One region of the Micromonospora sp. NPDC049282 genome, then DNA from elsewhere that is predicted to be linked to it. Evidence: riboswitches for the same ligand, from Rfam matches in the RefSeq annotation. Region 1 holds a riboswitch; each other region holds the start of a gene.
What was found. A riboswitch is a leader RNA that binds a small molecule or an ion and turns the genes downstream of it on or off. The one in region 1 is predicted to bind S-adenosylmethionine.

Region 1 (10,182 bases):
TGGGCGGCACCGCCGGGCGGTGCGGACATCTCAGTGCGTACTGCGCGGTGGAACGGGTCGAAGATGTCGAGCCAGGCATCTACGCATACGACCCGTACGCCCACCGTCTCGTCTCCGGCGATCGTCGCGGCGACATCCGCGAATCGATCGGCGCGGTCCGGGTGGAAGGGGAGAGCAGCAGTCTCCGGCCGGCCGCGGCGAGCATCTTCCTCTACGGCGACCTCGGCGCCGGTCTCGACGCGGTCGGCGACGTCTGGTACCGCATCCAGGGCATGATGGCTGGCATCGCGGTGCAGCAGGCCGCCCTCGCGGCGTCCGCGACCGGGCTGGCATGCCGGCCGTCCTTCGGATACCGCAAGGAGCCGGCGGCGCGGTTGCTCGGCGTGCCCGCCGACCACCACGACCTGATGCACATCGTGGTGGGGCGGGGCGCACCGCTGGGCGGCGTGGTCGACATCAGACTCGGCCCTGGCACCGGACCCGGAGGTGCGCCATGACCTCCCGCGTACTCGGCCCGGCCGACATCGTCGCCCTGACCGACCTGCTCGGTCCCGACGGCGTGCTCGTGGTGTCGCCTCATCTCGATGACGCCATGCTCTCCACCACCGGACTGCTCACCAGGTTGGGTCGGCCCACCGTCGTCGCGACGGTTTTCGCCGGGTCGCCGGACCAGGCGCGATCGGTGAGTGACTGGGACCGGTACTGCGGCTTCGACGACGCCTCGGGTGCGGCCCGGGTCCGGGCCGAGGAGGACCGGATCGCCTGCGCCGTGCTGGGCGCGACGGCGCTGCACCTGACCGGCGTGGACGGCGCGTACGGCGGAGGTGGGGGGGGTCTCGACGAACTGCGCGCGGTGCTGGCCGGGCTCCCAGACGGCACGACGGTGCTGCTGCCCGCCGGCATCGGAGGCCACCAGGACCATGTCCGGGTACGGAACGACGGGCTGCGCTGGCTGACCGGGCGTACCCGGGTCGGTGTCCAGCTCTACGCCGATCTGCCGTACGCCGCCGCTCTGTGGCACTGGGGGGCCGAGGGCAGCGAGCGGGTGCTGGGCGATCGGCACGCGCTGCGGACGATCGCGATGCTCGACGATCCGCCGGCCGAGGCGGTGCTGCGGTGGGTCCGGCTCAGCGGTGCCGAGTGGGCGGTCAAGCGGCGCGCCGTCTGGGCGTACGCGTCGCAGCTCGCGCCGTTGAGCGTGACCGCGCGAGGCTTGATGAGCTGCCCCGGGCCGTTGCAGACCGAGGCCGTCTGGCGGATCCGATGAGATCTGCCGGCGAGAATCTGGGCACCGGGGATGACATCCGCGCCCTGTGCCACCGGTATCCCGGCCGGCTGGCCGCCGCTGTCGCGGACACCCTGGTCGTCGCGGCGGACCCGCGGGCGCGCTCGGCCAGCCCGACCTACTGGGACCAGGCGCAACGGTGGCGGGCCGAGGTCACGGCGGAGGTCCGGGCCCTGGCCGGTGGGCCAGCCCGGACGCTGGCCGAGCAACTGATCGAGGCGCCCGACTCGGCGCGGACGTACTTCCGCCTGCGCGACGCGCTCACCCGGCTGGCCGCCCGGCCCGACGCCGACGCCGGCGCCGGGTCGCTCTTCCGGGCGGCCTGGCGGGCCGAGGGCATGTCGCGAATCGGCTACCACGTCGGACGGCGCTACCGGGACACCGGTGGCGAGGTGGCTTGGGAGGCGCTGTTGCCGGCGCCACAGGACGCGCGTCCGCCGGCCTCCGCGCAGCCGGACGACACGGCCCCGCCGGTCCACCCGATCGCCGCCCGGTCGCCGAGCCCGCCCACCGTGCTGGTTGTGGTGCCGTTCCGGGACGGCCGCGCCGAGGCGGTCCGGCTCCGCAACGCGCTGGCCTGCCTGCGAGGGCTGGCCGACCAGGCGCTGCCCCGGCACCGCTACCACGTGACGGTCGTCGAGTCGGACAGCCAACCTCGTTGGCGCGAGGCGGTGAGCCCGCTCGCGGACACCTACCTCTTCGCGCACAAGGACGGCCCGTTCAACAAGGCGTGGGCCGTGAACGTCGGCGTGCACAACAGCCCCGTTCGGAGCGACCTGGTCTGTGTCCTGGACGCAGACATCCTCGTGGACCGCCAGTTCCTGCCACGCAACGCCGCGCGGTTTCTGCACGCCGGAGTCGGTGCGCTGCTTCCGTACCGAGATGCCCTTTATCTTGATCCAGCAGCAAGCGGGCACGCCATCGCGCGGCGCTGCCTGCACGCGACGCCCTCGGCCGAACGGGAGTCGCTGCGGGGCTTCTTGCTCCGGTCCCCCTCCGGCGGCTGTGTCTGGCTGCGTACCGAACTGTTCCGCCGGGTTGGTGGCCTGGACGAACGTTTCGAAGGGTGGGGCGGCGAGGACGACGACTTTGCGATCAGGCTCGGGTTATGGGCCGCGCTGGAGCGGTACTCCGACACGCTGCTGCACCTGTACCACCCGCCCGCCAGGGCCGAGATCCGCGACGGCGTGCCGACGAACGGGCCGTCACGTGGGCAGTACTGGCCGACCCTGGAGGTCGGTGTCATCGATCGGTACGCGCCCGGAGCCGACGCCGCCCGACCAGACGCCCCGAATATCGAGGAGCACGGCTGATGGAAATCGTGACCGACCTTCGCGAGCCGGATCAGGTGCTGGGGCGGGTCGCCGACCACGGGGCGGTGCTACTGCGGCCGGCCGGCCGCTTCTCCCGCGCCGAGTTCGTCGCACTCGGCGACGCGCTGATGCGGCCACGCTCGCACGGCGCCGCGTTGGCGGAAGCCCGGGAGTTCGTGGCCGGTGACGCGACGACGACCACCGTGACGACGGGCCGGCAGGGGATCCCCCTGCACCGCGAGGCGTCATATGTGCCCGGGTCTCCCTCGCTGCTCATGTTCTACTGCGAACGCCCTGCGGCCGAGGGCGGCGAGACGACGGTCTGTGACGGCGTCCAGCTCCTGGCGGCCCTGCCTCAGGCGATCCGGGAGTTCGTCACCAGAGCCGAGATCCGCTGGCAACTCGACATGCCGGACGGTAGTTGGCAGGAGATGTGCGGTGCGGACGACCCGGCGGCGGCGATCGCCGCGATCGCCGGATACGCGCCGTTTCTGATGCCCTGGGAGTCGGTGACCGCCGATGCGGTGGGACGGACCGTGCGGGTGCGTCTGTCGACCCGGTGCGTCACGCCGGCGCTCTTCGACAATCTTCCGGCGTTCTGCAATTCCGTCCTCGTCCAGACCGGCCGCCGGAGCAGCGCCGCCGATCACGGGCGGCGGCTGGAGCTGCGGATGGCCGACGGCGCACCGTTCCCCGTCGAGGTGCTCAGCGCCGTCGCGTTGGTCGCCGAGGAACTCACCGTGCCGGTGCCGTGGCAGCCGGGAGACGTCGTCATCGTGAACAACACGCGCGTGATGCACGGCCGACGCGGCTTCGCTGATCCGGCCCGGCGGATCCTGGTCCGGATGGGCTACCTCACGCCCGGGTCGGTCGACCGATGGTGGCGCGAGCCGGCCGCCCTGGACCGCGTGCCGCCGGTCCGCTGATCGAGCAGGATGCCGGGGGTGCGAGAGCCGATGCCGGTATCTTACCCGTCCGTTGCCTGGCTGGGCCGATCATGTGATCAATACGGTTGAGGCAGCCGCGCGGCGGATCCGCCACCCAGATCGTAGTCGACAACGGCGGTTCACATTGGACGCGGACCCACCTCACGAAGGGGCCAGAATGAAGGTACGGGAAGACTTTGAGGCGGTCGTCCGGGATCTGTCCGGGCTGGACCTGAATGGGTTCCAGATCGATCCGCAGCGGCCGGAGCTGACGCTGACCACGCTCTCCATGTCGCCGGGAGTAAGCCTCGTGGATCCATCGCTGACCACGAAGAGCTGCACGCTGGCTTGTGGCGGTCAGGGCTGCAACTGCGTCTGTGACTCCGTCTGTCATGTGCACGAAGGCTGATCTCACCTGGCGGGTTCGCTGGGCGACCGTTCGCCCGGCCGGTCCTGAGGGCTGCCTGCGCGGCCGGGGCGCGGCGAGGACACCGGACCCCGACCTGGCAGTCCACCTCACCGCCTGACATACGGGGGGTTGTCCGGTCTGCCCGAACGGCGGGTCAGCCGTCCGGGCGCGGGCAGCGCGCCGGCCTCCGGGGGTGTGGTGTGATGCGCCCTGCCCCGGAGGCCGGCGTCCACAAGGCAGACGTTGCGGTGGCCAGTGGTCGTGCCGATGCCGGAACTGCCTGCGGGTCACCGGTGGCGTCATGGGCTGCCATGGTCTCCTGCCGGCGGGGTTCCTCGCGCAGGATGGCGCAGTGCAGCCACTCCTCCGGGATGGCGAAACCGGCCACGAGCGTCCGCATGTGCGGGCGCAGCTCCTCGAGCAGACCGTTCACCACGGCGGTTATCACGTTCGAGCGGGCCGGCGTGAGCGTCCGTGCTCCAGGAACCACCCCTTGTGGGCCTCGAGAACGCCGAGCGCGGACAAGTCGCAGACCCGGGAGAGCAGCGCCCGGACCGCCGGGTCGGCGGTGTCCCCGATGCCGGCGACGAACGCCTCCAGGGGTCGAAGGGACGGTCCTTCTTCGTGATCGCCTGACTTTCCGAAGTCCGAACACCGTTCGCTCATCGACCCGCGAACGACCCACCCAGGCCAGGACCACCGGCCGCACCCTCAAGGAGAAAGCCATGTCCCGCTCGACCGGCTCCACTGTCCCCCGACGCCGCAGGTGGTCTGCACTGTTCGCCGTCGGCGCCGCTACGGCGGCCATCGTCGGCACCGCCGCACCCGCGGCAGCCGGCCCGGTGAACAGCGCTGCCGCCGCCCCGTGTCCGTTCAGCGCGACGCTGTGCCTGTTCGACCAGACGTCGTTCGGCGGTGCGCGGTTCGCCGTCAAGTCGTTGGTCCCCGGAGGCATGTGTGTCAGCCTGAACGACAGCGGTTGGGGAAACCGGGCACGCTCGGCGATCAACACCGCCGGCCGCAGCGCGGCCCTGTTCTCCAACGACGATTGCCTCGGCGACCCGTTCCAGGTAGCGCCGAACGCCAGTCTGTCGGACCTGGGTAGCTTCAGGCCGCAGAGCGTCTGGGTGTCGTAGCCATTCCCGTGACCCGGCCCCTGCGGTCGCGGTGCGCGCCGCCAACGCCGTGATCCCTGGCCGATGTTCCTGGTCACGCCCTCAGTGTTGCTATGCCGGTAGCGGCGCGGGATCTCGCGCCGCTACCGGCCTGTTCCGGCGCCTCGTCGCGGCGGCCCGACCTGGACCCACTTCCTGAGCGCGCCGAAAGCCCATCAGCACAGCCTCGACCGGCACGCCCGCAGCGCCCGCTGGTCCGCCCGCGACCGCCCTGGCGGACGCGCAATCCTCTACCACCGCCACGTCGGCTCCGTCCTCGCCCGCGACTGGTCAAGCCGGATGGACCAAATGTTCATCGGCGCCGTCGCCGTCAGCGCCGAGGCGACCACTCTCCGCCGCCCTGACCCTGCGGCTACTACTACCGACGGCACGAAACCCGTAGTCGTCAACTACACGGGACCGCCTGCGGTCAAATCCGACTATCTGGGCGCCGCAGTCAACCCGGTGCCTTGGCCGCCACGCACCTCAGTTCCAGCACCGAGGGAAGGCCGTCCCTTGCTTGGCCGTGAGCGCGAAGCCTGATTCGCAGCTCACGAAGTTGCCCGTCCACACCGGCCCGGCGCAGGACCGCAGCGGGGAAGTAACGACGTCGGCCGTGGTGCTACGGTCACCTGCAAGGTCATGAGCGCCAGCGCAGAGCCCCGGCTTGCTGGCCGGCAACCCTCCGTTCGCGGGCGGGGTGCTCCGGGTGAAGACCAGGCTCGGCACGAGCGATGTCGAGCAAGCCGCGAAATAGGAGGTCCATATGGCGGCTGTCCCTTCCTCCCACCAGCACACGGCAGCCGAACAGCTCGGGCCGGGTGGTCCACTGAGACTGCACCTCGCCGACGTTGACGTCGCTGGGCAGATCGCACTGCTGCACGCCGAAAGCTGGCGCCGACACTACCGAGGCGCCTACGCCGATTGCTTCCTCGACGGTGACGTCGCCGCCGACCGTCGCGCCGTCTGGACTGCCCGCTTGGCCACCCCGACCAACTGCCAAACCGTGGTGGCCGAGGACAACGACCGGCTGGTCGGCTTCATCCACGTCGTGTTCGATCACGACCAGCAATGGGGCAGCCTCGTCGATAACCTGCACGTTGCCAACGACCGCCACCGGACCGGCGTCGGAACCGCCCTCCTGGCGCACGCCGCCCGAGCCGTCATCGAACACGCGAGAGCCGCCGGAATGTATCTGTGGGTCCTTGAGCAGAACACGGCGGCGCAACAGTTCTACCGCGCCCGCGGAGCTCGCCACGTCGAAACGGCAGCAGTATCGCCGCCAGGCGCAGACCCATCCCGGCTCAACGGCAGCCCTCGCAAGCTCCGCATGGCATGGCCAGACGCCGCCGCAAGCGATCTCGACGCCGAACTCAAACATCGACCTCAGGCACGCTGAATCCAAAATCCGAAAGGTAGGTCTGGACGGTATCCGCAGCGATCGTCCAGACCTACCTTTCGGAGCGCTGGTCAGCGGCCCGCCGTCCGCAGTCCGCAGCTGGACAGGACAACGGCCGTCGAGGTAGTGCGAGAGCACCGCGAAGTTCGGGTAGTTCATGTTCGGGTACCGGCCGGGCGAATCGCCGCCGGGCGAGGCGTCGATGCTGATCGGCCGGGTGCCGTCGTTGCCGTTCATCGCCGAGTGGAGGGCCTGCTCGAAACTCTCGGAGTCATCGGTGAAGTTCGGCTCGTTGATCTGGCTCCACCGGACGACCGCCGGGGTGTGCCAGTCACAGCAGTACGCCGACGGGCGCCACCGTAGCAATTGCGCAACCGGTGTGGCAGGACGGCCTCAGCGCAGCGTCGACTGCCTCGGGATCAGTTCGAAGTCGACGACTATCCTCCGGGGCGCCGGCTGTTCCTCTCGCGGCACACCGTCGAACTGGAGTTGGATCCGCTCTTCCAGCAGGGCGACTGCCTGGTGTGCGATCACGTCGCGTCCGGGGTCGATGGTGCTCAGCGGAGGTCGGGAGTAGTTCGCTTCGTCGATGTTGTCGAAGCCGATCAGCAGGACGTCCTCGGGAACCCGTAGGCCGCGGTCCTGAAAGGCGGCGAGCGCACCCAGCGCGAGTGTGTCGGCGAACGCCACGACCGCGTCGGGCTTGACGCCGCTGTCAAGGATGCGAGCGATCGTCGTGGCGCCGGTGGAGTGGAAATAGTCGGGTACACCGATGATCGCGCGTGGGTCGACGTCGAACCCTCGTGACTGGAGGGCGTCCCGGAAGCCCTGGAACCGCAGCGTTCCGCTGCTCGGCGATGGGTCGTCCTTAACTCCCAGGGGAACTACCGTGGTCGCACCCCGGCCCAGGACGTGCTCGGTCGCCGCACGTGCTCCCTCGACGTTGCTCATCGTGACGTGGTCGAGGCCGCCATCGAACACCCGCTCGCCCAGGAGCACGAGGGGGAAGTCGACGTCGAACAGCGGGAGGTCTTTCTGGCCCAGCGCGAGCGGGGAGTACAGCACGCCGTCGAAGCGTGACCGGTAGCTGCCGTCCAGTACCCGCAACTCGCGGTCGCGCTCAGCGTCGGTCTGCTCGATGAAGACGGTCAGGCCTCGCCTGGATGCCTCTCGCATGACGGCGTCCGCAAGTTCGGCGAAGTACACAACGCGCAGCGACGGCAGCACCAAAGCGATCGCCCCGGTCCGGCCTCTGCTCAGGTTCCGCGCCGACACATTCACGTGGTAGCCCAGCTCACGGATCGCGTCGTCCACCCGCTCGCGGGTTTCCGGACGCACGTACTGATAGCCGTTGAGGATGTTGGACACCGTCTTGATCGACACCCCGGCGAGTCGGGCGACGTCGCGCATCGTCGCCGACCTGTTGGTCTTGCGTGCCACAGCCCCTCCCGCCGCTCGTCGATTCGTCGGCCAGGGTATAAGACTGCACCATTCACAACCCCAGGACGCAGCGGCCGGCCCGCCCGATCCGGGGCGCGCCGGCCGCGTGACGCGAGGTCAGTTGATGGTCAGGGCGATGGCGTGAACGGAGCCGCGGACCGGGTCGATCTGCAACTCGTAGGCACCTGGGGCTAGCCCGGTGGTGTCCCAGTGGAAGATGTACTCGTTTCTTGCGGCGCTGTAGCGTGCGGTGTTGTCCGCCCTCTTCTGCACAGGTGTGGCCGGAACGCGGTTGCCGGCCACACCGTCGGTCTTCTTCACGAGGTAGAGGCGCGGCCGCGCGTCGGTGACCGTCTCGCCGTCTGCGTCGGTCACGGTGAACTTGACCGGCACGGGGTGTCCGGCTTTGACGATGTCGGAGCCGTCGCCGGCCAGCGGTGGCCGCACCCCGCCGAACCGGTACTCGGGCGCGAAAATCCGCGGCACGAAGTCGATCAGATTCGCCATCCAGATGTCGAAGCCATGCGGTCCGACCCAGGTGCCGGCGTACTCGTATTCGATGCCCTGGGAGGTCAGCCACTGCATCGTGTTCTGGGTGAACGTGTACGTGAAGTCGACGTCACCGGAGTACAGCCTTGCCAGCTTGGTGCTTTCGTTGACCGCCTGGACGTCGACGGTGGGGTAGGAGAGCAGGCCCCCCGAGAAGGCACCGATGTAGGCGAACTCGCTCGGGTGGCTGAGCCAGGCGCCGAGGGTGTTCATGGCTCCCCACGACAGACCGGCGAGCGCCTGCTCATCCGGATCAGTCGAGATGTTGTACTTCTCCGCCGCGGTTGGCCTCACGTGCCGGCTGAGGTCGGTCCAGAAGTCGACGCCGTTCTGGTCGGGCATGACCACAACCATCGGCACCATTGTCCCGTTGAGGTAGCTGTTGTCGAGAATCTGCTTGGCACGCCCGGTTTCGAGCCAGCTGCCGTAGTTCTGGCCCCCGCCGTGGTACAGGTACAGCACGGGGTAGGCAGCTTCGCGGTCAGCATCGTAGCCTGGCGGCGTCCAGACGTACGCGTAGCGCTCTGCGCCCTGGCCTCCGTCGTAGGTCATCAGCGAGACCGTGCCGCCCCTGCCTTCGGGGACATCGGCCAGCATCGCATCGGACTTACCCGGCACGAAAAGCTGCGACTCCATCACGTGGGTGTTGACGGTGTCGGCCGGGTCCTTCATGTCGACGCCGTCGACCACGTACCGGTAGTAGTAGTAGCCGTCGAGCGGTCCGATCGTCATTCGCCAGCGGCCGTCGGGCTGCTTGTTCATCGGGATCCGGAACCATTGGCCATTCGGAGCCCAGTTGCCCCAGATCGTGACGTCCTTGGCGCCAGCCCACTGGGTGCCGGTCTCGAACGTGACGATCCCGTGCGGGTCGATGTGCGGGGTCGTGATCGACCCGGCCCCAGGGGGCTCGTACGGCCGGGTCAGCGCGCGGTGTCCCTTGCTGGCGCCGTGGCGGACGACCTTCTGTCCGAAGAGCCGAGCGGCGAAGTCTCGCAGGTTCTCCCGCCACGCGTCCCAGGTGGCGCCGTCGTCGGGGTTGACGCCGTCGAACTCGAACTTCACTCCGGACTTTTTCAGGTCCACCAGCAGGTCGTAGTTGTCGTTGTAGGACGGATCGAGCGTGTTGCCGACGTATACCCGGAGCAGTTTGGTGCCCTTGTTGATCGCCTTGGCCTCCGCCCTGGTGATCGGGCCGTCGACAGAGCCGGAGAAGGAGCCGACGTAGGCGAATGCGCCGGGATCGCTGCGGAGGATGCTAATCGCCTGATCGGCACCCGTGGCGACACCGGCCAGCGCCTGACTCTTGGGCCTCGACGAGATGTTGTAGCCGGCCCGTGCTGCGGGGACGATGGCGTTGAGCAGCTCGGCGCGGGGGTCGGCGGAATTGACGTCAGCCATTACGACCACCATCGGCTTGGCGTCCCCGCCTGCGACCAGGTTGTCGAGGATCTGCTTCGCCCGGCCGAGTTCAAGCCACTCACGAGCGGTCTGACCCTCGCTGCTCAGCAGGTACAGGACCGGGTACGCCTCGGCCCGGGCGGAGTCGTAGCCGGGCGGCGTCCACACCAAGGCGGTGCGGCCCTCCGCCGCCGCTGCGCTCGGGTAGGACAGTTCCTCCACCGTCCCGCCCGCAGCGATGTCGTCCATCCACGCGACCGACTCACCCGGCACGAAGAAGGTGTTCCAGTTTGGCTTCGACGTCACCGC
Region 2 (10,182 bases), on a different contig from region 1:
CCTCACCGACCACCTCAAGGGCGACGCCGCGAACGCGTACCCGATGCTGGCCAGCTTCCCGACCGGCGCCTGGCGCGAGGCGGTGTGGAACGAGCGGCTGATGGCGGTGCCCAACCCCACCGACGGGCCGTTCCCCTGGGCGCTGTTCGCGCGCAAGGATCTGCTCGACGCGCGCGGCCTGGCGCTGCCGACCAACCTCGACGAGCTGCTCACCATGGCCAAGCAGGTCACCGACCCGGCGCGCAAGGTGTGGGCGTTCGACGACGTCTTCGCCATGATCCAGATGTTCCACCGGGTGCCCGGCTCCAACGGCGGGTGGCGGCTGCGCTCCGACGGGACGCCGGAGTTCAAGTACGAGACGCCGGAGTACCGCCGGGCGCTGGAGGTGATGGTCCAGGTCTACAAGGACGGCCTGGTCCACCCGGACATCGTGGCCAGCAAGGGCGCGGACGCCAACCAGCTGTTCGCCAAGAACGGCGCCATCGTGTTCAAGCAGGCCGGCGTCGGCTTCTGGCAGGGCGCCCAGGCCGAGCACCAGAAGACCAACCCGAAGTTGAACATCCAGCCGGTGCCGGTCTTCTCCGCCACCGGCGGCGACCCGCTCGTCTGGGGCGACGACAAGCCGATCTCCTTCACCTTCGTCAAGAAGGGCCTCGGTAAGGACCGCGTCCAGGAGCTGCTGCGGATCATCAACTGGTGCTCCGCGCCGCTGGGCAGCCAGGAGGCCCAGCTCCGCGACTTCGGCGTCGAGGGCAAGCACCACACCAAGTCGCCGAACGGGCCGGTGAAGACCGACCTGGCGTTCAAGGAGATCGCGAACCAGTACTTCTTCATCAGCGGCCGCAACCCCACCGTCGGGCCCTACCCGGACACCCCCCGCTACGTGCCGGACGTGCTGAACTACTCCAACCAGATGGTCAAGTTCCTGGAGAAGGACCCCTGGGACGGGGTCAAGCTGGAGATGCCGGCCGCCTACAAGGCCAACCAGGTGCCCACGGAGGACAAGTTCACCGACGTCCAGCGCGGCCGGCGGCCGCTCAGCGACGTCGACGCCATCGTCGCCGAGTGGAAGGCCAACGGCGGGGAGGAAGCGCGCAAGCTGCTCGCCGACGCGCTGCCCAAGGCGGGTAGGTGAGCGAGCCGGCCGTCGTGGTCGGGCCCGAGCGGGCCCGACCCGACGACCCGGCGCCACCGGCGCGCGCGCCCCGCCGTCGCCGGGTGCCGCTGCGCACCCGGCTGCGCCGCGACTGGCAACTGCTGGCCATGGTGGCGCCCGGCTTCGGAATCCTGCTGGTCTTCAGCTACCTGCCGATCGCCGGCAACGTCATCGCGTTCCAGGACTACAACCCCTACCTGGGCGACAATCCCTGGCAGGCGTTCACGCACAGCAACTGGATCGGCTTCGGCCAGTTCCAGCTCCTCTTCGACGACCCGGCCTTCTGGGACGCGTTCCGCAACACCCTGGCCATCACCGCGTTCCAGCTCGTGTTCTTCTTCCCGCTGCCGATCCTGCTCGCGGTCATGCTGCACAACCTGCTCTCCAGCCGGTTGCGCGGCTTCGTCCAGACCGTCGTCTACCTGCCGCACTTCTTCAGCTGGGTGCTGGTGGTCACCTTCTTCGTCGCCATGCTCGGCGGAGCCGGGCTGCTGGCGCAGACCATGCGCGACGCCGGTATGCAGCCGTGGAACGTGATGACCAACCCGGACACGTTCATCGTCCTGGTCACCGTGGAGGCGGTGTGGAAGGACGTGGGCTGGGGCACCATCGTCTTCCTGGCCGCGTTGTCCACCATCGACCAGAACCTCTATGAGGCGGCCGCCGCGGACGGCGCCGGACGGTGGCGGCGACTCTGGCACATCACCCTGCCCGGCCTGCGCCCGGTGATCGTGCTGCTGCTCATCCTGCGCCTCGGCGACGCGCTCTCGGTCGGCTTCGAGCAGTTCCTGCTGCAACGCGACGCGGTCGGCCGGCAGGCCGCCGAGGTGCTCGACACCTTCGTCTACCACTTCTCCATCGCCACCGGGAACTACGGCTACGGCGCGGCGGCCGGTCTGTTCAAGGCCGTCATCGGTCTCGTGCTGATCCTGGCCGCGAACCGGGTGGCGCACCTGCTCGGCGAACGAGGGATCTACTCGAAGTCATGACCGTGACCATCCGCCGGCCGACCGGCGCCCGCGCCCGCCGACCGGTCTGGGAGGAGCCACCCACCCCGCTCGGCCAGGGACTCAAGGCCCTCCTGCTCACGCTGCTGGTGCTCGGCGTGCTCTTCCCGCTCTGGGTGGTGCTGGTGACCAGCCTCTCCTCACGGCAGACCATCGCCGACGCCGGCGGGCTGGTGGTCGTGCCGAAGGGCATCGACGCCTCGGCCTACCAGACCATCCTCGCCGGCGGCGCGGTCACCCGGGCGTTGTGGATCAGCACGCTGGTCACGGTGTGCGGCACCCTGATCGCGCTGACCGTCACCGTGCTCGCCGCGTACGGGCTGTCCCGGCCGGGCTCGCTGGGGCACCGCTGGCTGCTGGCGTACTTCCTGATCCCGTTCCTGCTCTATCCGCCGCTGGTGCCCCGCTACCTGGTGGTCACCGGGCTGGGCCTGAAGGACACCATCTGGGCGCTGGTCCTGCCGCCGGCGATCAGCGTGTTCAACCTCGTCGTGGTGCGCGGCTTCTTCCAGGGCATCCCGCAGGAGCTGATCGACAGCGCCCGCATCGACGGCGCCGGCGACTTCCGTACCCTGGGTCGGATCGTGCTGCCGCTGTCGCGCGCGGTCATCGCCGTGGTCGGCCTCTTCTACGCGGTCAGCTACTGGAACGTCTGGTTCGACGCGCTGCTGTTCATGGACCGCAACGACATGTACCCGATCCAACGCGTGCTGCAGAGCTACCTGCTGGCCGGGCAGGCGCCGCACACCTCCGGCGGCACCACCGGGGTGAGCATGCCACCGACCGAGGCGATCAAGATGGCGGTGGTGGTGCTGACCGTCGCGCCGATCGTCGCGGTCTACCCGTTCATCCAACGGCACTTCATCAAGGGGGTGCTGATCGGCGCGGTGAAGGGCTGACCCGCCGCTCAGAGCACCTGGGACAGGAACCGCCGCAGCCGGGGGTGCTCCGGCGCGTCGAACACGGCGGCCGGCGGTCCGGCCTCCAGCACCACGCCCCCGTCCATGAACGCGACGGTGTCCGCGACGGTGCGGGCGAAGCCCATCTCGTGGGTGACCACCACCATGGTCATGCCGGCGGCGGCGAGGTCCGCCAGCACCGCGAGCACGCCCTTGACCAGCTCCGGGTCCAGCGCCGAGGTGGCCTCGTCGAAGAGCATCACCTGCGGGCGCAGCGCGAGCGCCCGGGCGATGGCGACGCGTTGCTGCTGGCCGCCGGAGAGCTGCGCCGGTCGGACGTCGGCCCTGGCGGCCAGCCCGACCAGGTCGAGCTGGGCGCGGGCGAGCGCCACCGCCTCGTCCTCGTCGAGCTTCTTCAGCTTCCGCAGCGCGAGCGTGACGTTGCGCAGCACGCTCAGGTGCGGGAAGAGGTTGAACTGCTGGAACACCATGCCGATCCGCTGCCGCAACGCGTCCGGGTCGTCGCGCAGCACGCTGCGCCCGTCCAGCAGCACGTCGCCCCGGTCCGGCTCGATCAGCCGGTTGATCGTCCGTAGCAGGGTGGACTTGCCGGAGCCGGACGGCCCGATCACGCAGGCGGTGCCGCCCCGGGCCACGTCCAGGTCGGCGCCGCGCAGCACCCGGTGTGCGCCGAAGGCCAGGTGCACGTCGCGGACGGCGAGGCTGACCGAGGTGGCGGTGGTCGTGGTCATCGCGGGTCCCTTCCGGTCGGGGCGACGCCGGCGGGCGTCAGCTCGGGCTCGGGTTCGGGCGGCGCGGCCGGGCGGCCCTGCCGCAGCCGCCGGTCCAGCCAGTTGACGGCGTGCGTCAGCGGCACGGTCAGCAGCAGGTAGAACAGGCCGGCCAGCAGCAGCGCGGACTGGTTGCCGGTGTTCGCCGCGTAGTCCTGGCCGATCCGGAACAGCTCCCGCTGGCTGGCCAGCAGGCCGAGGAAGTAGACCAGGCTGGAGTCCTTGATCAACGCGATGAGCTGGTTGACCCAGGCGGGCAGCACCCGGCGTACGCCCTGCGGGATGATCACCAGGCGCATCGCCTCGCCCCAGGAGAAGCCGAGCGCCCGGGCGCCCTCCAACTGGGCGGCCTCCACGCTCAGGATGCCGGCGCGGAAGATCTCGCCCAGGTAGGCGGCGGCGATCAGCGACAGCGCCAGCACGCCCAGCGGGTAGGGGTTGGGGCCCCACACCCGCATGCCCAGCGGCGCCAGGCCGACGCCGATGAGCAGGATGGTCGCCGCGGCCGGCAGGCCGCGGAACACGTCGGTGTAGACCCGGGCCGGCCACCGCAACCATCGGGTACGCGAGATGCCCGCGACCGCCAGCAGCATGCCCAGCACCGAGCCGAGCAGGGCGGCGGAGACGGCGAGGATCAGCGTGTTGGGCAGCCCGACGGTAAGCATCTCGGGCAGCGCCTCGCGCATCGACTCCCAGTCGAAGAACGTCTCCCAGAGGGTGCTCAGTGGGTCCATGTCCGCTCCGTCCGCCCTGCTCGTGCTCGGTTACCGGCTCAGGAGGCGGCCGACGGCGCCGGCGCCGGGACCGTGCCGCTGCCGGGCTTGAAGTCGGCCGGGACGGGCCGCCCCGGGTAGTACTCCGCCTGCAGGCGGGTCCAGGTGCCGTCGGCGATCACCTCGTCGAGGCCCTTGTTCAGCGCCTCGCGCAGCTTGTCGTTGCCCTTCGCCACCGCGAACGCGGTCGGGGTGGGGCTGAGCTGCTTCGCCGCGACCTTGATCTTGCCGTTGCTGTCGGCGGCGGACTTGTCGCCGATCTCGGCCGGGGCGATCCAGGCGTCGGCGGTGCCGGCCTTGAGCTGGTTGACCGCGCCGTTGTAGTCGGGCACGCGCACCGGGTCGAGGTTCTGCTTGGTGGCGTAGTCGTCCTGCACGGTGCCCTGCACCACCACCACGCGCTTGCCGGCGAGCTGGTCGAAGCCGGTGAGCGGGGAGCCGGCCGGCACGTCCAGGCCGAAGTAGCCGAAGTCGTAGCCGTTGCCGAAGTCCACCGTCTTCTTCCGGGCCTCGGTGATCGTGATCGAGGAGCTGCCCACGTCGAACTTGCCGCTGTCGACCTGGGCGAGCAGGGCGGAGAAGTCGGTGCCGACGAACTCCACCTTCAGGCCGACCTTGCCGGCGACCGCGCGCAGCAGGTCGTTGTCGAAGCCGGTGAACTCGCCGTTCCTCAGATACACGTTCGGCGGGGCGTCGGTGAGCGTGCCGGCCCGGATCACGCCGGGTCGGAGCAGGCCGTACGGGTTGTCGGCCTGGTCGGTGGAGCCACCGCCGCCGCAGGCGGTGAGTGCGGTGGCGGCGAGCACGGCCGCAGCGCCGAGCGCGGCGACGCGGGTCAGGGCGGTACGGATACGCACAGGAACTCTCCAGAGTGGATGGACGCGCGCCGCGCGTGCCGGTGCCGGCGACGCCGGGCACGGCGGAGCCGGGAGGACGGATCGGGGAAGGGGGTGGAGCGTTGGTTCAGCGCGCGTCGCGACAGCGGTCGGTGCACACCCGCATCAGGTCGACGTGGCGGCGCTCGACCAGCATGAGGCGGGCCGGAGTGACGGGCGGTGCGAACATCGGGTCTCCCCTGGTCGGTCGGTGCTGACCTGGGTGCCAGGCCACGCTTGCGCCGACGGCTGCCGGCGCCTGGTCCTCACCCGGAGCACCCCACCGTGGCGGAGGGTTGCCGGCCAGCGAGCCGGGGCTTGACGCTGGCGCTCATGACCTGCCGAAAGGCTAGCAGCACCGGTGCGCGGGTCGTCCAGCGGTTATGACCGGCCTCACGCGCCGGGCCTTACCGTCGCGCGGGCACGACCGGCGCGTCCCGGCCGGTGCCGTGCCGGGACGGGCCGCGGTGCTCGTGGTAGTCCTGCTCGACGTTTACCGTCCAGACGTCGTGGTCCGCGCCGTGCGCGATGTTCTCGGCGGTCAGCATGGCGGTGAGCATGGAGTGGTCCGCGTTGTTGTACCGGTGCATGCCGTTGCGCCCGACCGGGTGCACGTTCGGCGCCTCCCGGGCCAGCCACCCCCGGATCACGTCGACGTTGTGCTGGTACCGCTCGTCGTACACCGGGTACGCCTTGGGCATCCGCACCACGTGGCCCGCCTCGACGCAGCCGGGCCGCACCAGCCCCAGCCGCTCCAGCTCGGCGGTGGCGAACGCGACCAGCCGTTCGTCCGGGGTCCGCCACATCTCGTCGCCCTCGAAGACGAAGTACTCCAGCCCCAGGCAGGTCCGGCCGTCCTTGACCAGGTACGGCGACCAGGAACCGAAGTTCTGGATCCGCCCCACCCGGGCCGCCGGGTCGTGCACGTAGATCCAGTTGTCCGGGAACGAGAACTCCGCCGGCACCACCAGCGCGACGGTGAGGAAGTCCCGGTACCGCAGGTCGTCGGCGGCCGCCCGCACCTCCGGCGGGGCGGCCGGACGCATGGCGTGCACCAGCGCGGAGATCGGCATCGAGGAGATCACGTGCTCGGCCGGTTCGGTGCGTGCACCGCCCCCGTCGACCACCGTCACGGCGGTGGCCCGACGGGCGGCCGGATCCCGGTGCACCTCGCTCACCCAGGTGCCGGTGGCTACCGTGCCGCCGCGCCGGACGACCTCCTCGGTGCAGCGTTCCCACATCATCCCCGGCCCGTGCTTCGGATACTGGAACTCCTCGATCAGGCTGGTCACGTCCGTACGGCCGCGGCCGGGCAGCAGCGCGTTGCGCATCGCGGTCGCCAACGACAGGTTCTTGATCCGCTGGGCGGCCCAGTCGGCCTGCAACCGGTCCGCCGGCATCCCCCAGACCTTCTCCGTGTACGTCTTGAAGAAGATCGAGTAGAGCCGCCAGCCGAAGCGGGCCGACACCCACCCCTCGAAGTGCGACTGGTCCTTCGGCGGTCGCAGCCGGGCCCGGCCGTACGAGCCGAGACAGCGCAGCGCCTCCCACACCCCCAGGTTGCGCAGCGCGTTGCCGGCGTTGAGCGGGTAGTCGTAGAGGGCTCCCCGGTAGTAGATCCGGCTCATCCGAGGTCGGAGCAGGAAGTCCTCGTCGGGCAGGATCTCGTGCCAGAAGTCCTCGACCCGGGAGACCTTGGTGAAGAACCGGTGCCCACCGATGTCGAACCGCCATCCGTCGCGCTCCACCGTGCGGCTGATCCCGCCCACCACGTCGTCGGCCTCGTAGACCCGGACCGGCAGGCCGTGCCGTCGCAACTCGTACGCTGCGGTCAGCCCGGCCGGACCTGCCCCGATGACCACCGTTCCGTCGCCGTCACCCATGCCGTCCGCGCCCCCCGCCAGCCCGCCGATGCGGAACCGCCCTTACCCGTCCTGCCGGCGTCCTCACCTGCCGCGCCGCACCGGCCGGCACATCGGCCCGGTCGGTGTGAACCGGGCCGGAACGGGAAGGCGGGTCGGGTTTCCCGGTCCGGGGGTCGGTCGCGGGGCGACCGGTGGGAGCGCGATGACGGACGAGCGGCGGGCCGGCCCGGCCGACCTCGCCCGGGGGCGACCGCGGGCGGCGGCCCGGCTGGCGGCGGCGGCCCGTCGGGTGCCCGAGCCCTGGGGCTTCGTGCTCGCCGTCTTCGTCGGCGCCAAGCTCGTGCTCAGCCTGGTCGGCGTGCTGGTGCTGGCCGCGTGGGACGGGGTGCCCGGCGCGCCGCCGGCCGCCGAGGCGTTGATGCGCGACCAGCAGGACGCCGTCTCGTCGCACCGCTGGGTCTCGCTCTGGTTCGCCTGGGACTCGTTCCTCTACGATCACCTGGCCCGGTTGCCGCTGGACCGGCCCTGGCCGGACTTCGGGTTCCCGCTGCTCTACCCGTTCCTGGCCCGGCCCTTCGCGCCGCTGCTGGGCGGGCACACCGCCTGGGCGCTGCTGCTGGTCAGCAACGTGGCGCTGGTGTTCCAGCTCCTCTTCGCGTACCGGCTCGGGGCCCGGCTGTTCGGCGGCGACGGCCCGGCCGACGGCCGGCGGGCGGTCCGCTACCTCCTGCTGCTGCCGACGGCGTTCCTGTTCCAGGCGGCCCTGACCGAGTCGCTCTTCCTCTGCCTCGCGCTGGCCGCCTTCTGGTACGCGGAGCGGCGCCGCTGGCTGGTGGTCGGGATCGTCGGCTACTTCCTCGCGATGAGCCGCTCGGTCGGCTTCCTCGTGGTGGTTCCGCTGGCCCTGGTGCTGGTGCGCGAGCACGGCTGGCGCGTGGGACCCCGCGCCTGGCCCCGACTGCTGCGGGAGGGCTGGCCGCTGCTGCTGGTCCCGGCGGGCTGGCTGACGTTCATGGCGTTCTGCCGGTGGCAGGCGGGCGACTGGTTCGCCTACCAGCACACCCAGCAGACCGGCTGGGGCATCCGGCTGCAGAGCCCGTTGACGGTGGCCGGGTCGGCGTTGGCCGGCGGCAACTCCGCCGACGCGCTCCGGGTGTGGCTCGTGGTGGCGGCGCTGGTCGTGGCGGTGGTCGGGCTGCGCCGCCGGGCGGACTGGCCGTACCTGGTCTACACGCTGGTCGTGGTGCTGGTGCCGCTGTCGATGGGGTCGCCGGTCTACAAGAGCCTGCTGCGCTACCTGCTCGCCGCGTTCCCGGTCGCGCTGGTGCTGGCCCGGTGGGCGCGCCGGCCCGGCCTGGACCCCTGGCTCACCGCGGTGCTGGCCCTACTGCAGGGTGCGCTGTTCGCGGTCTGGCTCACCTACTGGACCCACCTGATCATCTGATCGCGCCCGTGCGGCGGGCGGGCCGGACGGGTCGCAGAATGGGAGGATGAGTGAACGCCGGGTGACCCTCGACGACCTCGGCGCCTGGTTGATCAAGGGCAACGCGCAGGCGACGGACCTGACCGGCCGGTTCGCCGCCGACCCGGTTCCGGCAGCCGCAGGCGGCGAACCCGTCGTACCTGACGGTGGCGCAGTTCGCGGCGCTCCTGGGCCACCTGCCCGCTTCCCCGGCATGGCTCGGGGGGCCGGCCGCTCCGACGTTGATCGGATAATTCTGGCTTATCGCCAGTTCAGGCCCGCTCCACCGGGAAACCCGAGAGGATCGCTGGTGGAGGTGGGACAAGCATGACCAACTCATCCAGGGCGGCCCGTAAGGCGCCCCCCGCGTCACCCGTACGACGGGCTGCCCAGGTGGTCGGCATCGTCTTCCTGCTGGTCGGCGTGCTGGGGTTCATCCCCGGCATCACCACGGACTACGACACGATGATGTTCGCCGGGCACCAGTCGGAAGCGAAGCTGCTGGGCGTGTTCCAGGTCTCGGTCCTGCACAACATCGTGCACCTGCTCTTCGGCGTGGCCGGGCTGACGCTGGCCCGCACGGTTTCCGGCGCGCGGGCCTACCTGGTCGGCGGCGGTGCGATCTACCTCGTGCTCTGGCTCTACGGCCTGGTGATCGGCTACGACAGCGGCGCCAACTTCGTACCGCTCAACAACGCCGACAACTGGCTGCACCTGTTCCTCGGCGTCGGCATGATCGCCCTGGGTCTGGCGCTCGCCCGGCGGCCCGCCCACCGCGCCTGACCGTTTCACCCGACGACGCCGCGACCAGGATCGGTCGCGGCGTCGTCGGGCGCGTGCCTCCGGGCTTGCTATGCAACAAAGTGCATAGCAAGATGGCCGGCATGTCGCTGGAGCACGCCATCCTCGTCTCGCTCCTGGAGCAACCCGCCTCCGGCTACGAGCTGGCCCGTCGCTTCGACCGCTCGATCGGCCGCTTCTGGACCGCCACCCACCAGCAGATCTACCGCGTGCTCAAGCAGATGGCCGACGACGACCGGATCTCCGGCGTCCAGGTCGGTCAGGAGAGCCTGCCGGACAAGAAGATCTGGTCGGTCACCCCGGCCGGCCGGGCCGCGCTGGTCGGCTGGCTGCACGCCCCGGTGCGCCCGGAGGCGGTCCGGCACGAACTGGCCGTGAAGATCCGCGGCGCCGCGTTCGACGACGCCGCGGGGCGCGCCACCCTGGTCGCCGAGGTCGAGCGCTACCGCGCCGACCACGAGGCCGTCCTCGCCGGCTACCTGGCCGGCGAGCGCCGCGACTTCCCGCACCCCGACCCACCCGACGCCCGGGCGGCGCTCCAGCACGTCGTGCT
Region 3 (10,182 bases), on a different contig from region 1:
CCACGGTCGGCGTACGCACCACGGCGCGCGGGAAGGACGGGTGCTCGACGGTCCGGGACTCCAGCACCGGCTCACCGACCTTGGTCACCTCGTCCAGCCGCTCCAGCACCCCGTCGTTGACGATCGCGCCGGTCAGCTCGACGCCCCGGGCCGGATCGGCGGTCAGCTTGGCGACCGCGCCGGCGATCCCGGCGGCCACCTCGTCGAAGCTCTTGTGCCCCTGGTCGGTGGCGATGCCGTCGCGGGGGATCAGCAGGTTCTGCGAGGTGGTGCACATCTGGCCGCTGTAGAGCGTGAGCGTGAAACCCAGGTTGCGGCAGAGCCCGGCGAAGTCGTCGGTGGAGTCGATCACCACCGTGTTCAGGCCGGCCTTCTCGGTGTAGACGGCGGCCTGCCTGGCGTTCGACTCCAGCCAGTCGCCGTACTCGGTGGAACCGGTGAAGTCGACGATCTTCACGGCCGGGTGCAGGGCCAGCGTCGAGGCGAGCTTCTCGCCGGCCGCCTCGGGGGCGAGCTGCACCAGGTTCGGGTCGAAGCCGGCCTCGGCGAGCACCTGGCGGGCGTACTTCACGGTGATCGCCAGCGGCAGCACGGCGCGCGGGTGCGGCTTCACCACCACCGGGTTGCCGGTGACCAGCGAGGCGAACAACCCGGGGTACGAGTTCCAGGTGGGGAACGTGTTGCAGCCGATGACCAGGGCCACCCCGCGCGGCACCACGTGGAACGTCTTGGTCATCCGCAGCGGGTCGCCCTTGCCGGCGGCCTTCTCCCAGCCGGCCGTCCCCGGATGACGGGTCATCTCCGAATACGCGTAGGCGACCGCCTCCAGGGCCCGGTCCAGCGCGTGCGCGCCGCCGGCCTGGAACGCCATCACGAACGCCTGGCCGCTGGTGAACTGCACCGCGTTGGCCAGCTCGAAGATGTTCTTGTGGAGACGGTCGAGGATCTCCAGGCAGACCCCCGCCCGGGCCTTCGGGCCGGCGTCGCGCCAGGCCGGCAGCCCGGCCGTGGCGGCGGCCACCAGCTGGTCGGCGCCTGCGTGCGGGTAGCGCACGTCGAGCGGCACGCCGAACGGGCTGGCCTCGGTGGCGACGGTGCTGCCGTCACCGGCCTGGTCGAGCGGGAAGTCTCCGCCCAGGTACGCCTCGAAGGCGGCCTTGCCGTCGGCGGCGGCGGTCTCGCCGTACACCCGAGGGCTGGGCGACTCGGGATAGGCGGACCAGTACCCGCGCTCCGTGATCGCGGTCAGCGCCCGGTCGAGGGTCTCGGCGTGCCTGTCGTGCAGGGGGTGCGGGGTCTCCGTCATGCCGCCATCATGCAACAGGAAGGCACCAGATCAGTAGGGGCGTGTCACAAACTGGCTGGCCCGGGAACGGCGACAGGGCCAGCGGTTTTCCGCTGGCCCTGCGCGAGGTTGGTCGGGAGGGACGTCCGCACAACGCCTCCGGCGTTGGGTCGCAAAACTTTGAAAAGTCTCCGGCGGATGCCCTCCCGCACCGAGCATCTTGCGCCGTCCGGTTCCTGCCGTCAAGTCCTTGCCGGTGGTTTTCTGCCACTCCCCGCAGTTCCCCCGTCACCCCCTGGTCGCCCCCGATCCCCCACCCGGGCGAGCCCGCCCCACCCACCCTCTCGTTGATCTTGCACTTTCGGCCCCGAGGCGAGGGCGATTCACCCCTTTCGCCGGGGCGGAAAGTGCAAGATCGCGGAGGAGGGGTGGGAGTGGGGAGGGTGGGGCGCAGTCAGGAGAGGAGGCCGGCGTCTCGGGCGGCGCGGAGGTTGGGCTTGATGCGGTGGGTGGGGCCGGCGGTGGCGGCCACCGCGTCGAGCGTCTTCAGGCCCTCGCCGGTGTTGAAGATCACCGTCTCGGCCGTGGGGTCGAGCCTTCCGGACCGCACCAGCTTGCGCAGCACCGCCACCGTCACACCGCCCGCGGTCTCGGCGAACACGCCGGTGGTCCGGGCCAGCAGCCGGATGCCGTCGCGGATCTCGTCGTCGTCGGCGTACTCCATCCAGCCGCCGGTGCGGCGGACCGCCTCCAGCGCGTAGACGCCGGCGGCCGGGTCGCCGATGTTCAGCGACTTGGCGATGCCGGTCGGCTTGACCGGGACGATGGTGTCGCGGCCGTCGTGCAGCGCGGTGGCGATCGGGTTGCAGCCGGCGGACTGGGCGCCGAACACCTTCCAGCCGCCGGCCGGCGCCTCGACCAGCCCGATCTCGACCAGCTCGGTGAACGCCTTGTCGATCTTGGTGAGCAGCTCGCCGCTGGCCATCGGGATGACCACCTGGGCCGGGATGCGCCAGCCCAGTTGCTCGGCCACCTCGTAGCCGAGCGTCTTGGAGCCCTCGGCGTAGAACGGCCGGACGTTGACGTTGACGAACGCGGTGTCCTCGAACTCGTCGGTCTCCACCAGCTCGCCGCAGAGCCGGTTCACGTCGTCGTAGGAGCCGTCGATGGCGACCAGATCGCCGCCGTAGACCGCGGTGGTGACGACCTTGCCCTGCTCCAGGTCGCTGGGGATGAAGACCACCGACGGCACGCCGGCACGGGCGGCGTGCGCGGCGACCGAGTTGGCCAGGTTGCCGGTGGACGCGCAGGCGTAGCGGGTGAAACCGAGCGCCCGGGCGGCGGTCAGGGCCACCGACACCACCCGGTCCTTGAACGAGTGGGTGGGGTTGGCGCTGTCGTCCTTGACCCAGAGCGGACCGGTGAGACCCAGCTCGGCGGCGAGGTTTCCGGCGGCGACGAGCGGGGTCAGCCCCGGATCGAGGGTGACCCGGGTGGCCGGGTCCTGGCCGGCCGGCAGCAGGGCGGCGTAGCGCCAGATGCTGTTCGGGCCGGCCTCGATCTGCTCCCGGGTGACGGTGGCCAACGCGGCGGTGTCGTAGTCGACCTCCAGCGGGCCGAAACACTCGTAGCAGGCGTGCTGGGCGGCCAGCGGGTAGCGCGCGGAACAGGCGCGACAGACCAGGGCACGGGCCGGGCTGCGGGAGGTGTCGATGCCGGACACGGCGGGAAGCGTCGACGTCATGCCGAGGGTCCTCTCATCTTTCCCCGCATCGCCGGGTGCGGCGGGGACGGAATTGGCACCTGCCCGCAGGTCGCTCGTCGTCGAGCGTGCGGGTGGTTGCCGGGGCGTCGTCGGGCCGTATCCCTCAGCCCCTCTGGATGAGGTATGCAGTTGTGCCGTCGAGTCTATGCGCCGCTCACGACGTTGCCACCCGGGGTTCCCACGCAGTGGGCCGGCTCGGCGGCCGACCAGGGCGACCGGCTCGCCCACCGGGTGGCATGATCACCCCATGCGCAGCGCGGCGGTCGGGACCGTTCTTCTCACGGCACTGACGCTGCTGGCGGCGTGCACCGAGCCACCGCACGTCGAACCGATGCCCGCCCCGCCGACCGCCCCCACCACCTCACCCACCCCGGCCTGCACCCCGGAGGGCATCCGGATCACCGAGACCGGGGTGAGCGCCGCGATGGGGCTGCGGGCCATGGGCCTGGGCCTGGTCAACTGCGGCAACCAGCCGTACGAGTTGCGCGGCTATCCGGCGGTCCGGCTCCGGGATGCCGACGGGGACCCGATCACGGTCCGGATCGTCCCGGGCGCCAAGGAGATCACCTCCGGCTTCGACGCGGCGCCGACCCGGCTCGTGCTGCGCCCCGGCGAACGGGCCGGCGCCGCGCTGCTCTGGCGCAACACCGTCACCGACGCGACCGTGGTGGCGACCGAGGGCCGACAGCTCGACGTCGCGCCGGTGACCGGCCGACCGGCGCAACCGGTCGAGCTGGACGGGCCGATCGACCTCGGCAACACCGGCCGGCTCGGGGTGAGCGCCTGGAAGCGCAGCGACCCCGACCCCACCACGGAACCGACCGCTCCGACTGCCCCACCGTCCACTGCCACCACCCCGATCAACCCACTCTGAGCGCGGCACCTGCACCGCCGACAGCAATCCGAGAGATCCTGGAAGGAAAGCGCCCCTCCAGGGGCCATTTCCTTCCAAGATTTCGGGCGGCGACGCCGATCCTCCCCTGGAGGCCCGCTGCAGGCGGTCCAGCTATCTGTCGGCGTCGGGGACGAACACACCGAGACCCTGGTGGCCGTACAACTCGCCGGTCTCAATCAGGATCGTGATGGCCTGCCGCACGGTCGACTGACTGCCCACCTCGTAGATGTCCGCCAACTCCTTTGTGGACGGCAGCTTGTGGCCGGGCGGCCACTCGCCGTCGGCGATGCGCCTCCGGATGTCGGCGATGATCCTTCGGTAGTGCGGCTCAAACCGGCGCGGTGTGGACATGCGGGCACTCCCAGCTAGGCATGCCCATCTGATCACGAAGCCGGGAGGAACCTCAAGCGCATCGTTGACTTTACCAGCATTATCGGTAAAGCTTCCCGCAGGACCGCCCGGCTAGGCACTGGTCGATCCCCCCGGCCGGGGCAGCGCACATCCCCAGTGGACCCGCGCGCTGCTCCGGCCATCCACCAGGCGAAGGAGACGTGATGTGACGGATGCGGAGACGAGTTCAGAGGTGCCGGTCGCCAGCGCGATCTGGGCGGTCGAGCAGGTCACCGCCGAGCTACGGGAGACGCACCTCGGGGTGGCCGCCGCCACCGTGCTGCTGGCACGCGTCGGCGCGGGCTGCGCCCATCCGGCGATCAGGCTGGCCCGGCGCAGCGGCGAGGACGCCCTCGACCTGGCCGGCGACGCCGAATTCCAGGTCAGTGACGGGGTACGCCGACTGCGCGTCGCGGCCGGTCACCGGGACACCGCGACCATCGGCGGGCTGGTCGAGGCACTGGACGGCGTGCGGAACCGGTTGGGCACGGCCGCTGATCGGATCGGCCGGCTCCCGGCCCGGATCACCGCTGCCGGGCAGCAGCTCTCCGACGCCGACCGGGGCGCGGAACCAGTCGCCGGGACGACCGTCCGGCAGTGGCAGGACGGCGCCGAACGCCTCGCCCTGATGGCGGAGAGCCTGACGTCGGCCGTCGCGGCGTTGTCGTCGTACACCGAGGGGTTGGCCGACGGGGGTCGACCACGGTGACCGAACCGCACTGGATCATCCACCTGCCCACCACCCTGACCAGCGTCGACGAGGCCGCCGCCCTGGCCATGGCGCTGCGCCGCTCACTCGGGCACGTGCTGGCCGTCGACTTCGGCGAGACGACGCTGTCGGAGGAGGACCGGCAGTTCGTGCGTACCCGGGTCTGGTGCGACGCCCGCCTCCCCGGGGCGGGCCGCTGCCACCTGCCGGCCGACCATCCCGGCAACTGCCGCACCGGATCTTGGTACGGGACGACCCCTTGAGGGGCGCGCCCGTACCAAGATCTCGGCGAGCGAGGGGTTCAGGCGGGGACGGACGCCCGAGGGGCGGACGAGGTCTCGGCGGCGGCGGGACCGCGGCGGGACAGCAGGGCGTCGAGCGCCCAGGTGCCGGGGCCGAGCACCGCGACCAGCAGGAACGACCAGCAGAACATCGCGGCCGCCTCGCCGCCGTTGCTGATGGGCAGCAGGCCGTGCGGCTGGTGCACCACGAAGTAGGCGTACGCCATCGAGCCGGAGGCGAGCAGCGCGGCCGGCCGGGTGACCAGGCCGACGAGGACCAGCGCGCCGCAGACCAGTTGGATCAGCGCAGCCCACCAGCCGGGCCAGGTGCCGACCGGGACCGCCTTGCCGGTGACCGGGTTGCCGCCGAGTATGCCGAAGATCGACGCTGCGCCGTGGAGCAGGAAGAGCAGGCCGACGACGATGCGGAACAGGGAGAGCACGGGGCCTTTCAACTGCGCCGGAACCATGGGAAACCTCCTGGGACGACTGTCGGACGACGTCCAGGATGGTGGGCATAGGAATCGAAAGTAATCGATTCCTTGCAGGCGGGACAATCACATGGGAACGCTCCCATGATATGGGCAGAAGGCGTTAAGCGGGGCCCCTTCCTCCACCGGATGCGTTAATAGGGGGCCCCGCCTTTCACCTCAGCTCGTGATGTCCTTGCGGGTGAAGCGCCAGAACGCCAGGCTCCAGAACAGCGTGGCGTAGACGACCGCCGAGATCGCCCCCTTGACCACGTCGTCGGTCTGCATCGGCGACGACAGCAGGCCCAGCCAGGCGCTGCTGTAGTGGGTCGGCAGCAGGTTGCGCAGCCCGCCCAGCGCGGTGATCTGGTCGAGGATGCTGGACAGGATCCACAGCAGCACCGCCCCGCCGACCGCGCCGAGCGCGGCGTCCGTGGTCACCGACAGCAGGAACGCCAGCCCGGCCACCACCAGCAGCACCACCGCCAGGTACCCGAGCACCCCGAGCAGCCGGAGCAACCCCTCGGCCGGCGCCAGTTCGGCGGAGACCTGGCTGCTCAACGGCTCCCAGCCGTAGCGCAGCGTGCCGGCCACCAGCGCGGTGCCGGCCAGCAACAGCAACGCCAACCCGGAGTACGCGAGCGCGACCACCAGCTTCACCGCCAGCAGCCGGGCCCGGGGCACCGGCACGGCCAGCAGGTAGCGCAGGCTCCCCCAGCTCGCCTCGCTGGCCACCGTGTCACCGCAGAACAGCGCCACCACCACGACCAGCAGGAACGACGCCGACACCAGGATCGAGAACAGGGTGAAGTTGAGCCCGCCCGAGGTGGCCAGGTCGGCCAGGCTGGCGAACTCGCCCCGCCCGCCACCGTCGTCGTCCCCGGAGTCGAACTGGAACGCCACCAGGATGATCAGCGGCAGCAGCACCATGAACCCCAGCGCCAACTGGGTACGCCGGCGCGACGCCTGCCGCCGGAACTCCGCGCCGAACGGCATCGTGGCCGAGGGCCGGTAGCCGGCCGCCGCCCCGCCCCCGGGAGCCGCGCCGGACGCGCCCGCCGACGCCACCGCAGAATCCGCCATCACCGGTCACCGCTTCCCCGAGAGTTCTCGCCGACCAGGGCGAGGAACGCGTCCTCCAGGCGGCGCCGGGGCACCACCCGGTCCACCCCGATCCCGGCCCGGACCAGTTCGGCCACCACCTCGCTGCGGGCGGTGCCGTTGGTGTCGACCACAAGCGCGCCGTCGTCGTCGGGCAGCACCCGTACGCCGTCCAGCCGGTCGAGCACCGACCGCGCGGCGTCCGGGTCGCTCACGTCGAACAACACGCTCGGCGACTCGCCGACGATCTCCTCGACCGGGCCGGACGCCACGATCCGCCCCTTGTTCACCACCACCGCGTGCGTGCAGGTCTGCTCCACCTCGGCCAGCAGGTGGCTGGAGACCAGCACCGCCCGGCCGTCCGTGGCGTAGCGCTGGAGCACCCGGCGCATCTCGGCGATCTGCGGCGGGTCGAGCCCGTCCGTCGGCTCGTCGAGCACCAGCAGCTCGGGCAGGCCGAGCATGGCCTGGGCGATGGCGAGCCGCTGCCGCATGCCGTGGCTGTACTTCTTCGTCCGCCGGTGCACCGAGTCGCCGAGGCCGGCGATCTGCAGCGCCTCGTCGAAGTGCGCGTCCGCCCACGGCCGCCCGGTGGCCCGCCAGTAGGCCCGGAGGTTGTCCAGCCCGGACAGGTGCGGCAGGAAGCCCGGCCCCTCGACAAGCGCGCCGATCCGGGAGAGCACCGGCGAGCCCGGCACCAGCCGGTGCCCGAACACGTAGATCTCACCGGCGGTCGGCTGGGTCAGCCCCATCAGCACCCGCAGCGTGGTGGTCTTGCCGGCGCCGTTCGGCCCGAGCAGGCCCACCACCTGACCGGGGTGCACCTCGAAGTCGACGTCGGAGACGGCGACGAAGCCGTCCGCGTACTCCTTGCGCAGGTTGCGTACGGCGAGCGGGACGCCCGCGTACTCCGGGTGCACGGAGCGGTCCTGGCGGCGGTGCCGGCGGCGGGTGAGCAGCACGACCACGACGAGCCCGACCGCGATCGCGGCGAGCAGCCCGGCCAGCACCCAGCGCCAGACCGCGGCCGAGGTGGGGATCGGCGCGGCGTCCACGGTGGGCAGCACGAGCGGCCCGTCGCCGAGCGCCACGGTGTGCACCGCCGGTTCGGCCGGCGAGGCGTACGCCTGGTCGGACGTCGCCACCACGAGCCGCAGCCGGTGCCCGGCCTCGACCCGCCGGACGATCGCCGGCAGCGTCACCGTCACCGGCGTGGCGGCGGCCAGCGTCGTCGGCAGGCCGGTCAGTCGCACCGGCGCGACCAGGCCGTCCGGCAGCGTCGACGCGCCCTGCGGGTCGACGTCGTAGAGCTTGACGAAGAGCACCGCCTCGCCGGTCTCCGAGGCCGCCCGGATCCGCACGGTCGGCGCGCCCACCACGTCGACCGGGTCGTCCAGCGGCGCCGACTCGAAGCGGGCGTGCTGGCCGGGGATGTCACCGGCCACGCCGTCCAGCAGCGAGCCGAGCGCCCCGGCGAACGGGATCGCGGAGATCGCCGCCGGGTTGCCGTTCGGCGGTACGGCGACCGGCTGGGCCGGGCCGGTCAGCGCGACCTCGCGGCGCTCCTGCCCGGTCACGCCCGGGTAGTCGTCGGTGCGGTAGCCGGTGGCCACCAGGCCACGGTCGAGCGCGTCGAAACCGGCGATCCGGGAGAACGTGAACGTGTCGCCGGGCGCCGGGCCGTCACCCTTGACGTAGTGGTCGAGCCACTGCGCGGTCAGGAACTTCACCCGGTCGGAGTCGGAGGTCGGTCCGGCGCCGCCGTCGTGGCCGCCGGTGAACCAGGCGACCCGGACCGGGGTGCCGGCGGCGGCGATGCCGCGCGCGTTGGCGTCCGCCTCGGTGAGCGGGAAGAGCGTGTCCGCCTCGCCCTGCACCAGCAGGGTGGGCGCCTTGATCCGGTCGAGCACGCCGGCCGGCGAGGAGCGGCGCAGCAGTTCGACCGCGGCGTCGTCGGCCCGCCCGGTGGTGGCGATCCGCAGGTACGCGGCGCAGACGTCGTCGGCGAACCGGCCGCAGGACGGGTCGGCGGTGGCTCCGGGCGCCCGGCCGGAGCCGCTGCCCGGGCCGGCGCCCGGCTGCGGACTGGCCGGCCCGGCCGAGGCGGGTGCGCCCTCGGGCGCGGCGGCGGTGGCGCCGGACAGGCCGGCCGGGCCGGAGCCGGCGTTGCCGCCGCCGCCGAAGAAGATGCCGGCCCAGCCCTTCTTGAACACGCCCTCGGTGGGCGCCTTGCCGGTGCTCTCCGGCAGGAACGCCCGGGACAGGTCGTTCCAGGTGATCATCGGGACGATCGCGTCGACCCGCCGGTCCTGCGCGGCCAGCAGCAGGGCCAGGCCGCCGCCGTAGGAGCCGCCGACCACGCCGACCCGCGGGTCGCCGGCCGCGTCGAGGCGGACCTCGGGGCGGGCGGCGAGCCAGTTCAGCAGGCGCTGCGCGTCGCGCACCTCGTAGTCGGGGCTGTCCAGGTGGATCTGGCCGCCGCTGCGGCCGAAGCCGCGGGCGGTCCAGGTGAGCACCGCGTAGCCCCGGGCGACCAGGTCCTCCGCGTCGGAGCGCACCGACTCCTTGGTGCCGCCGAAACCGTGCGCCAGCAGCACCGCCGGCACCCGGTCGGTCTCGGAGGCGTCGCCGGGCAGGTAGAGCGTGGTGTCCAGGTCGACCGGCTCGTCCCCGGCCGGCCCGGACCGGACGCTCACCAGCGCCGACTCGGTCCGGAAGTCCGGGCCCTGCGGCCGGACCGCCCAGACCAGCGCGGCGGCGACCAGGGCGACCACCACCACGGCGGCGACGGTCCGGCGCGGGTGGCCGGACAGGGCGCGCCGGACCCGCGCGACGGACAGCGGTGATCTCATGCGGCACACGCTACGGCCCGCCGGCTGAGCATTCCCTGAGATCCGCCGTACGTCCGTCCGGTTACACCGTTCGGCGCGCACGTTCCGTCGTCCGCAGAAGGTCCAGAGCATCCCAGCGGGACGTATTCGGATCACGTGAATTTACATCTACACTCACAAATCATCATCGATGCCGCGTCTCGCCAGCCTAATCGGACGCTGAGTGTCCCATTTGTTGACGATCGGTGAGCCAGGACGAACTGACGTGAAGCCGACTCCACGACCACGGCTCCAGCCCCGCCCGGTTCGACTACTTTTCCGGTCCGGTGCACGGGACTGCGTACGGCGACCTTCCGCGCACCGACCGCCCCGCCGTCGCCGGAGGAGACAGACCATGACAGTTCCCGCGCCGCGGGTCCGTCGGCGGCCCTCCGTACCGGGCCGCGCCCTGCCCC

Region 2: another riboswitch for S-adenosylmethionine. It lies ahead of ACGFI2_RS05720 (ABC transporter substrate-binding protein); the one in region 1 lies ahead of ACGFI2_RS14130 (GNAT family N-acetyltransferase).
Region 3: another riboswitch for S-adenosylmethionine. It lies ahead of thrC (threonine synthase); the one in region 1 lies ahead of ACGFI2_RS14130 (GNAT family N-acetyltransferase).

The regions. Positions count from the first base shown of each region.
Region 1 is NZ_JBICSL010000007.1:483-10,664, reverse strand. It holds gene ACGFI2_RS14165 (hypothetical protein) at 1-497, shown strand, start outside; gene ACGFI2_RS14160 (PIG-L family deacetylase) at 494-1,267, shown strand; gene ACGFI2_RS14155 (glycosyltransferase) at 1,264-2,598, shown strand; gene ACGFI2_RS14150 (TauD/TfdA family dioxygenase) at 2,598-3,524, shown strand; gene ACGFI2_RS14145 (hypothetical protein) at 3,703-3,933, shown strand; partial or broken gene ACGFI2_RS14140 (acyl-CoA dehydrogenase) at 4,202-4,533, opposite strand; gene ACGFI2_RS14135 (peptidase inhibitor family I36 protein) at 4,659-5,069, shown strand; SAM riboswitch class IV at 5,726-5,841, shown strand; gene ACGFI2_RS14130 (GNAT family N-acetyltransferase) at 5,854-6,486, shown strand; gene ACGFI2_RS14125 (LacI family DNA-binding transcriptional regulator) at 6,880-7,926, opposite strand; gene ACGFI2_RS14120 (alpha/beta hydrolase-fold protein) at 8,044-10,182, opposite strand, start outside.
Region 2 is NZ_JBICSL010000002.1:398,424-408,605, reverse strand. It holds gene ACGFI2_RS05745 (extracellular solute-binding protein) at 1-1,135, shown strand, start outside; gene ACGFI2_RS05740 (ABC transporter permease) at 1,132-2,145, shown strand; gene ACGFI2_RS05735 (carbohydrate ABC transporter permease) at 2,142-3,062, shown strand; gene ACGFI2_RS05730 (amino acid ABC transporter ATP-binding protein) at 3,071-3,814, opposite strand; gene ACGFI2_RS05725 (amino acid ABC transporter permease) at 3,811-4,587, opposite strand; gene ACGFI2_RS05720 (ABC transporter substrate-binding protein) at 4,626-5,483, opposite strand; SAM riboswitch class IV at 5,730-5,840, opposite strand; gene ACGFI2_RS05715 (NAD(P)/FAD-dependent oxidoreductase) at 5,909-7,384, opposite strand; gene ACGFI2_RS05710 (hypothetical protein) at 7,569-8,810, shown strand; gene ACGFI2_RS05705 (hypothetical protein) at 8,857-9,159, shown strand; gene ACGFI2_RS05700 (DUF4383 domain-containing protein) at 9,156-9,611, shown strand; gene ACGFI2_RS05695 (PadR family transcriptional regulator) at 9,713-10,182, shown strand, end outside.
Region 3 is NZ_JBICSL010000008.1:75,883-86,064, forward strand. It holds gene paaN (phenylacetic acid degradation protein PaaN) at 1-1,306, opposite strand, end outside; gene thrC (threonine synthase) at 1,740-3,029, opposite strand; SAM riboswitch class I at 3,040-3,173, opposite strand; gene ACGFI2_RS15160 (DUF4232 domain-containing protein) at 3,298-3,924, shown strand; gene ACGFI2_RS15165 (winged helix-turn-helix domain-containing protein) at 4,057-4,296, opposite strand; gene ACGFI2_RS15170 (hypothetical protein) at 4,502-5,044, shown strand; gene ACGFI2_RS15175 (hypothetical protein) at 5,041-5,307, shown strand; gene ACGFI2_RS15180 (DoxX family protein) at 5,346-5,795, opposite strand; gene ACGFI2_RS15185 (ABC transporter permease) at 5,976-6,878, opposite strand; gene ACGFI2_RS15190 (alpha/beta fold hydrolase) at 6,878-9,748, opposite strand; gene ACGFI2_RS15195 (hypothetical protein) at 10,122-10,182, shown strand, end outside.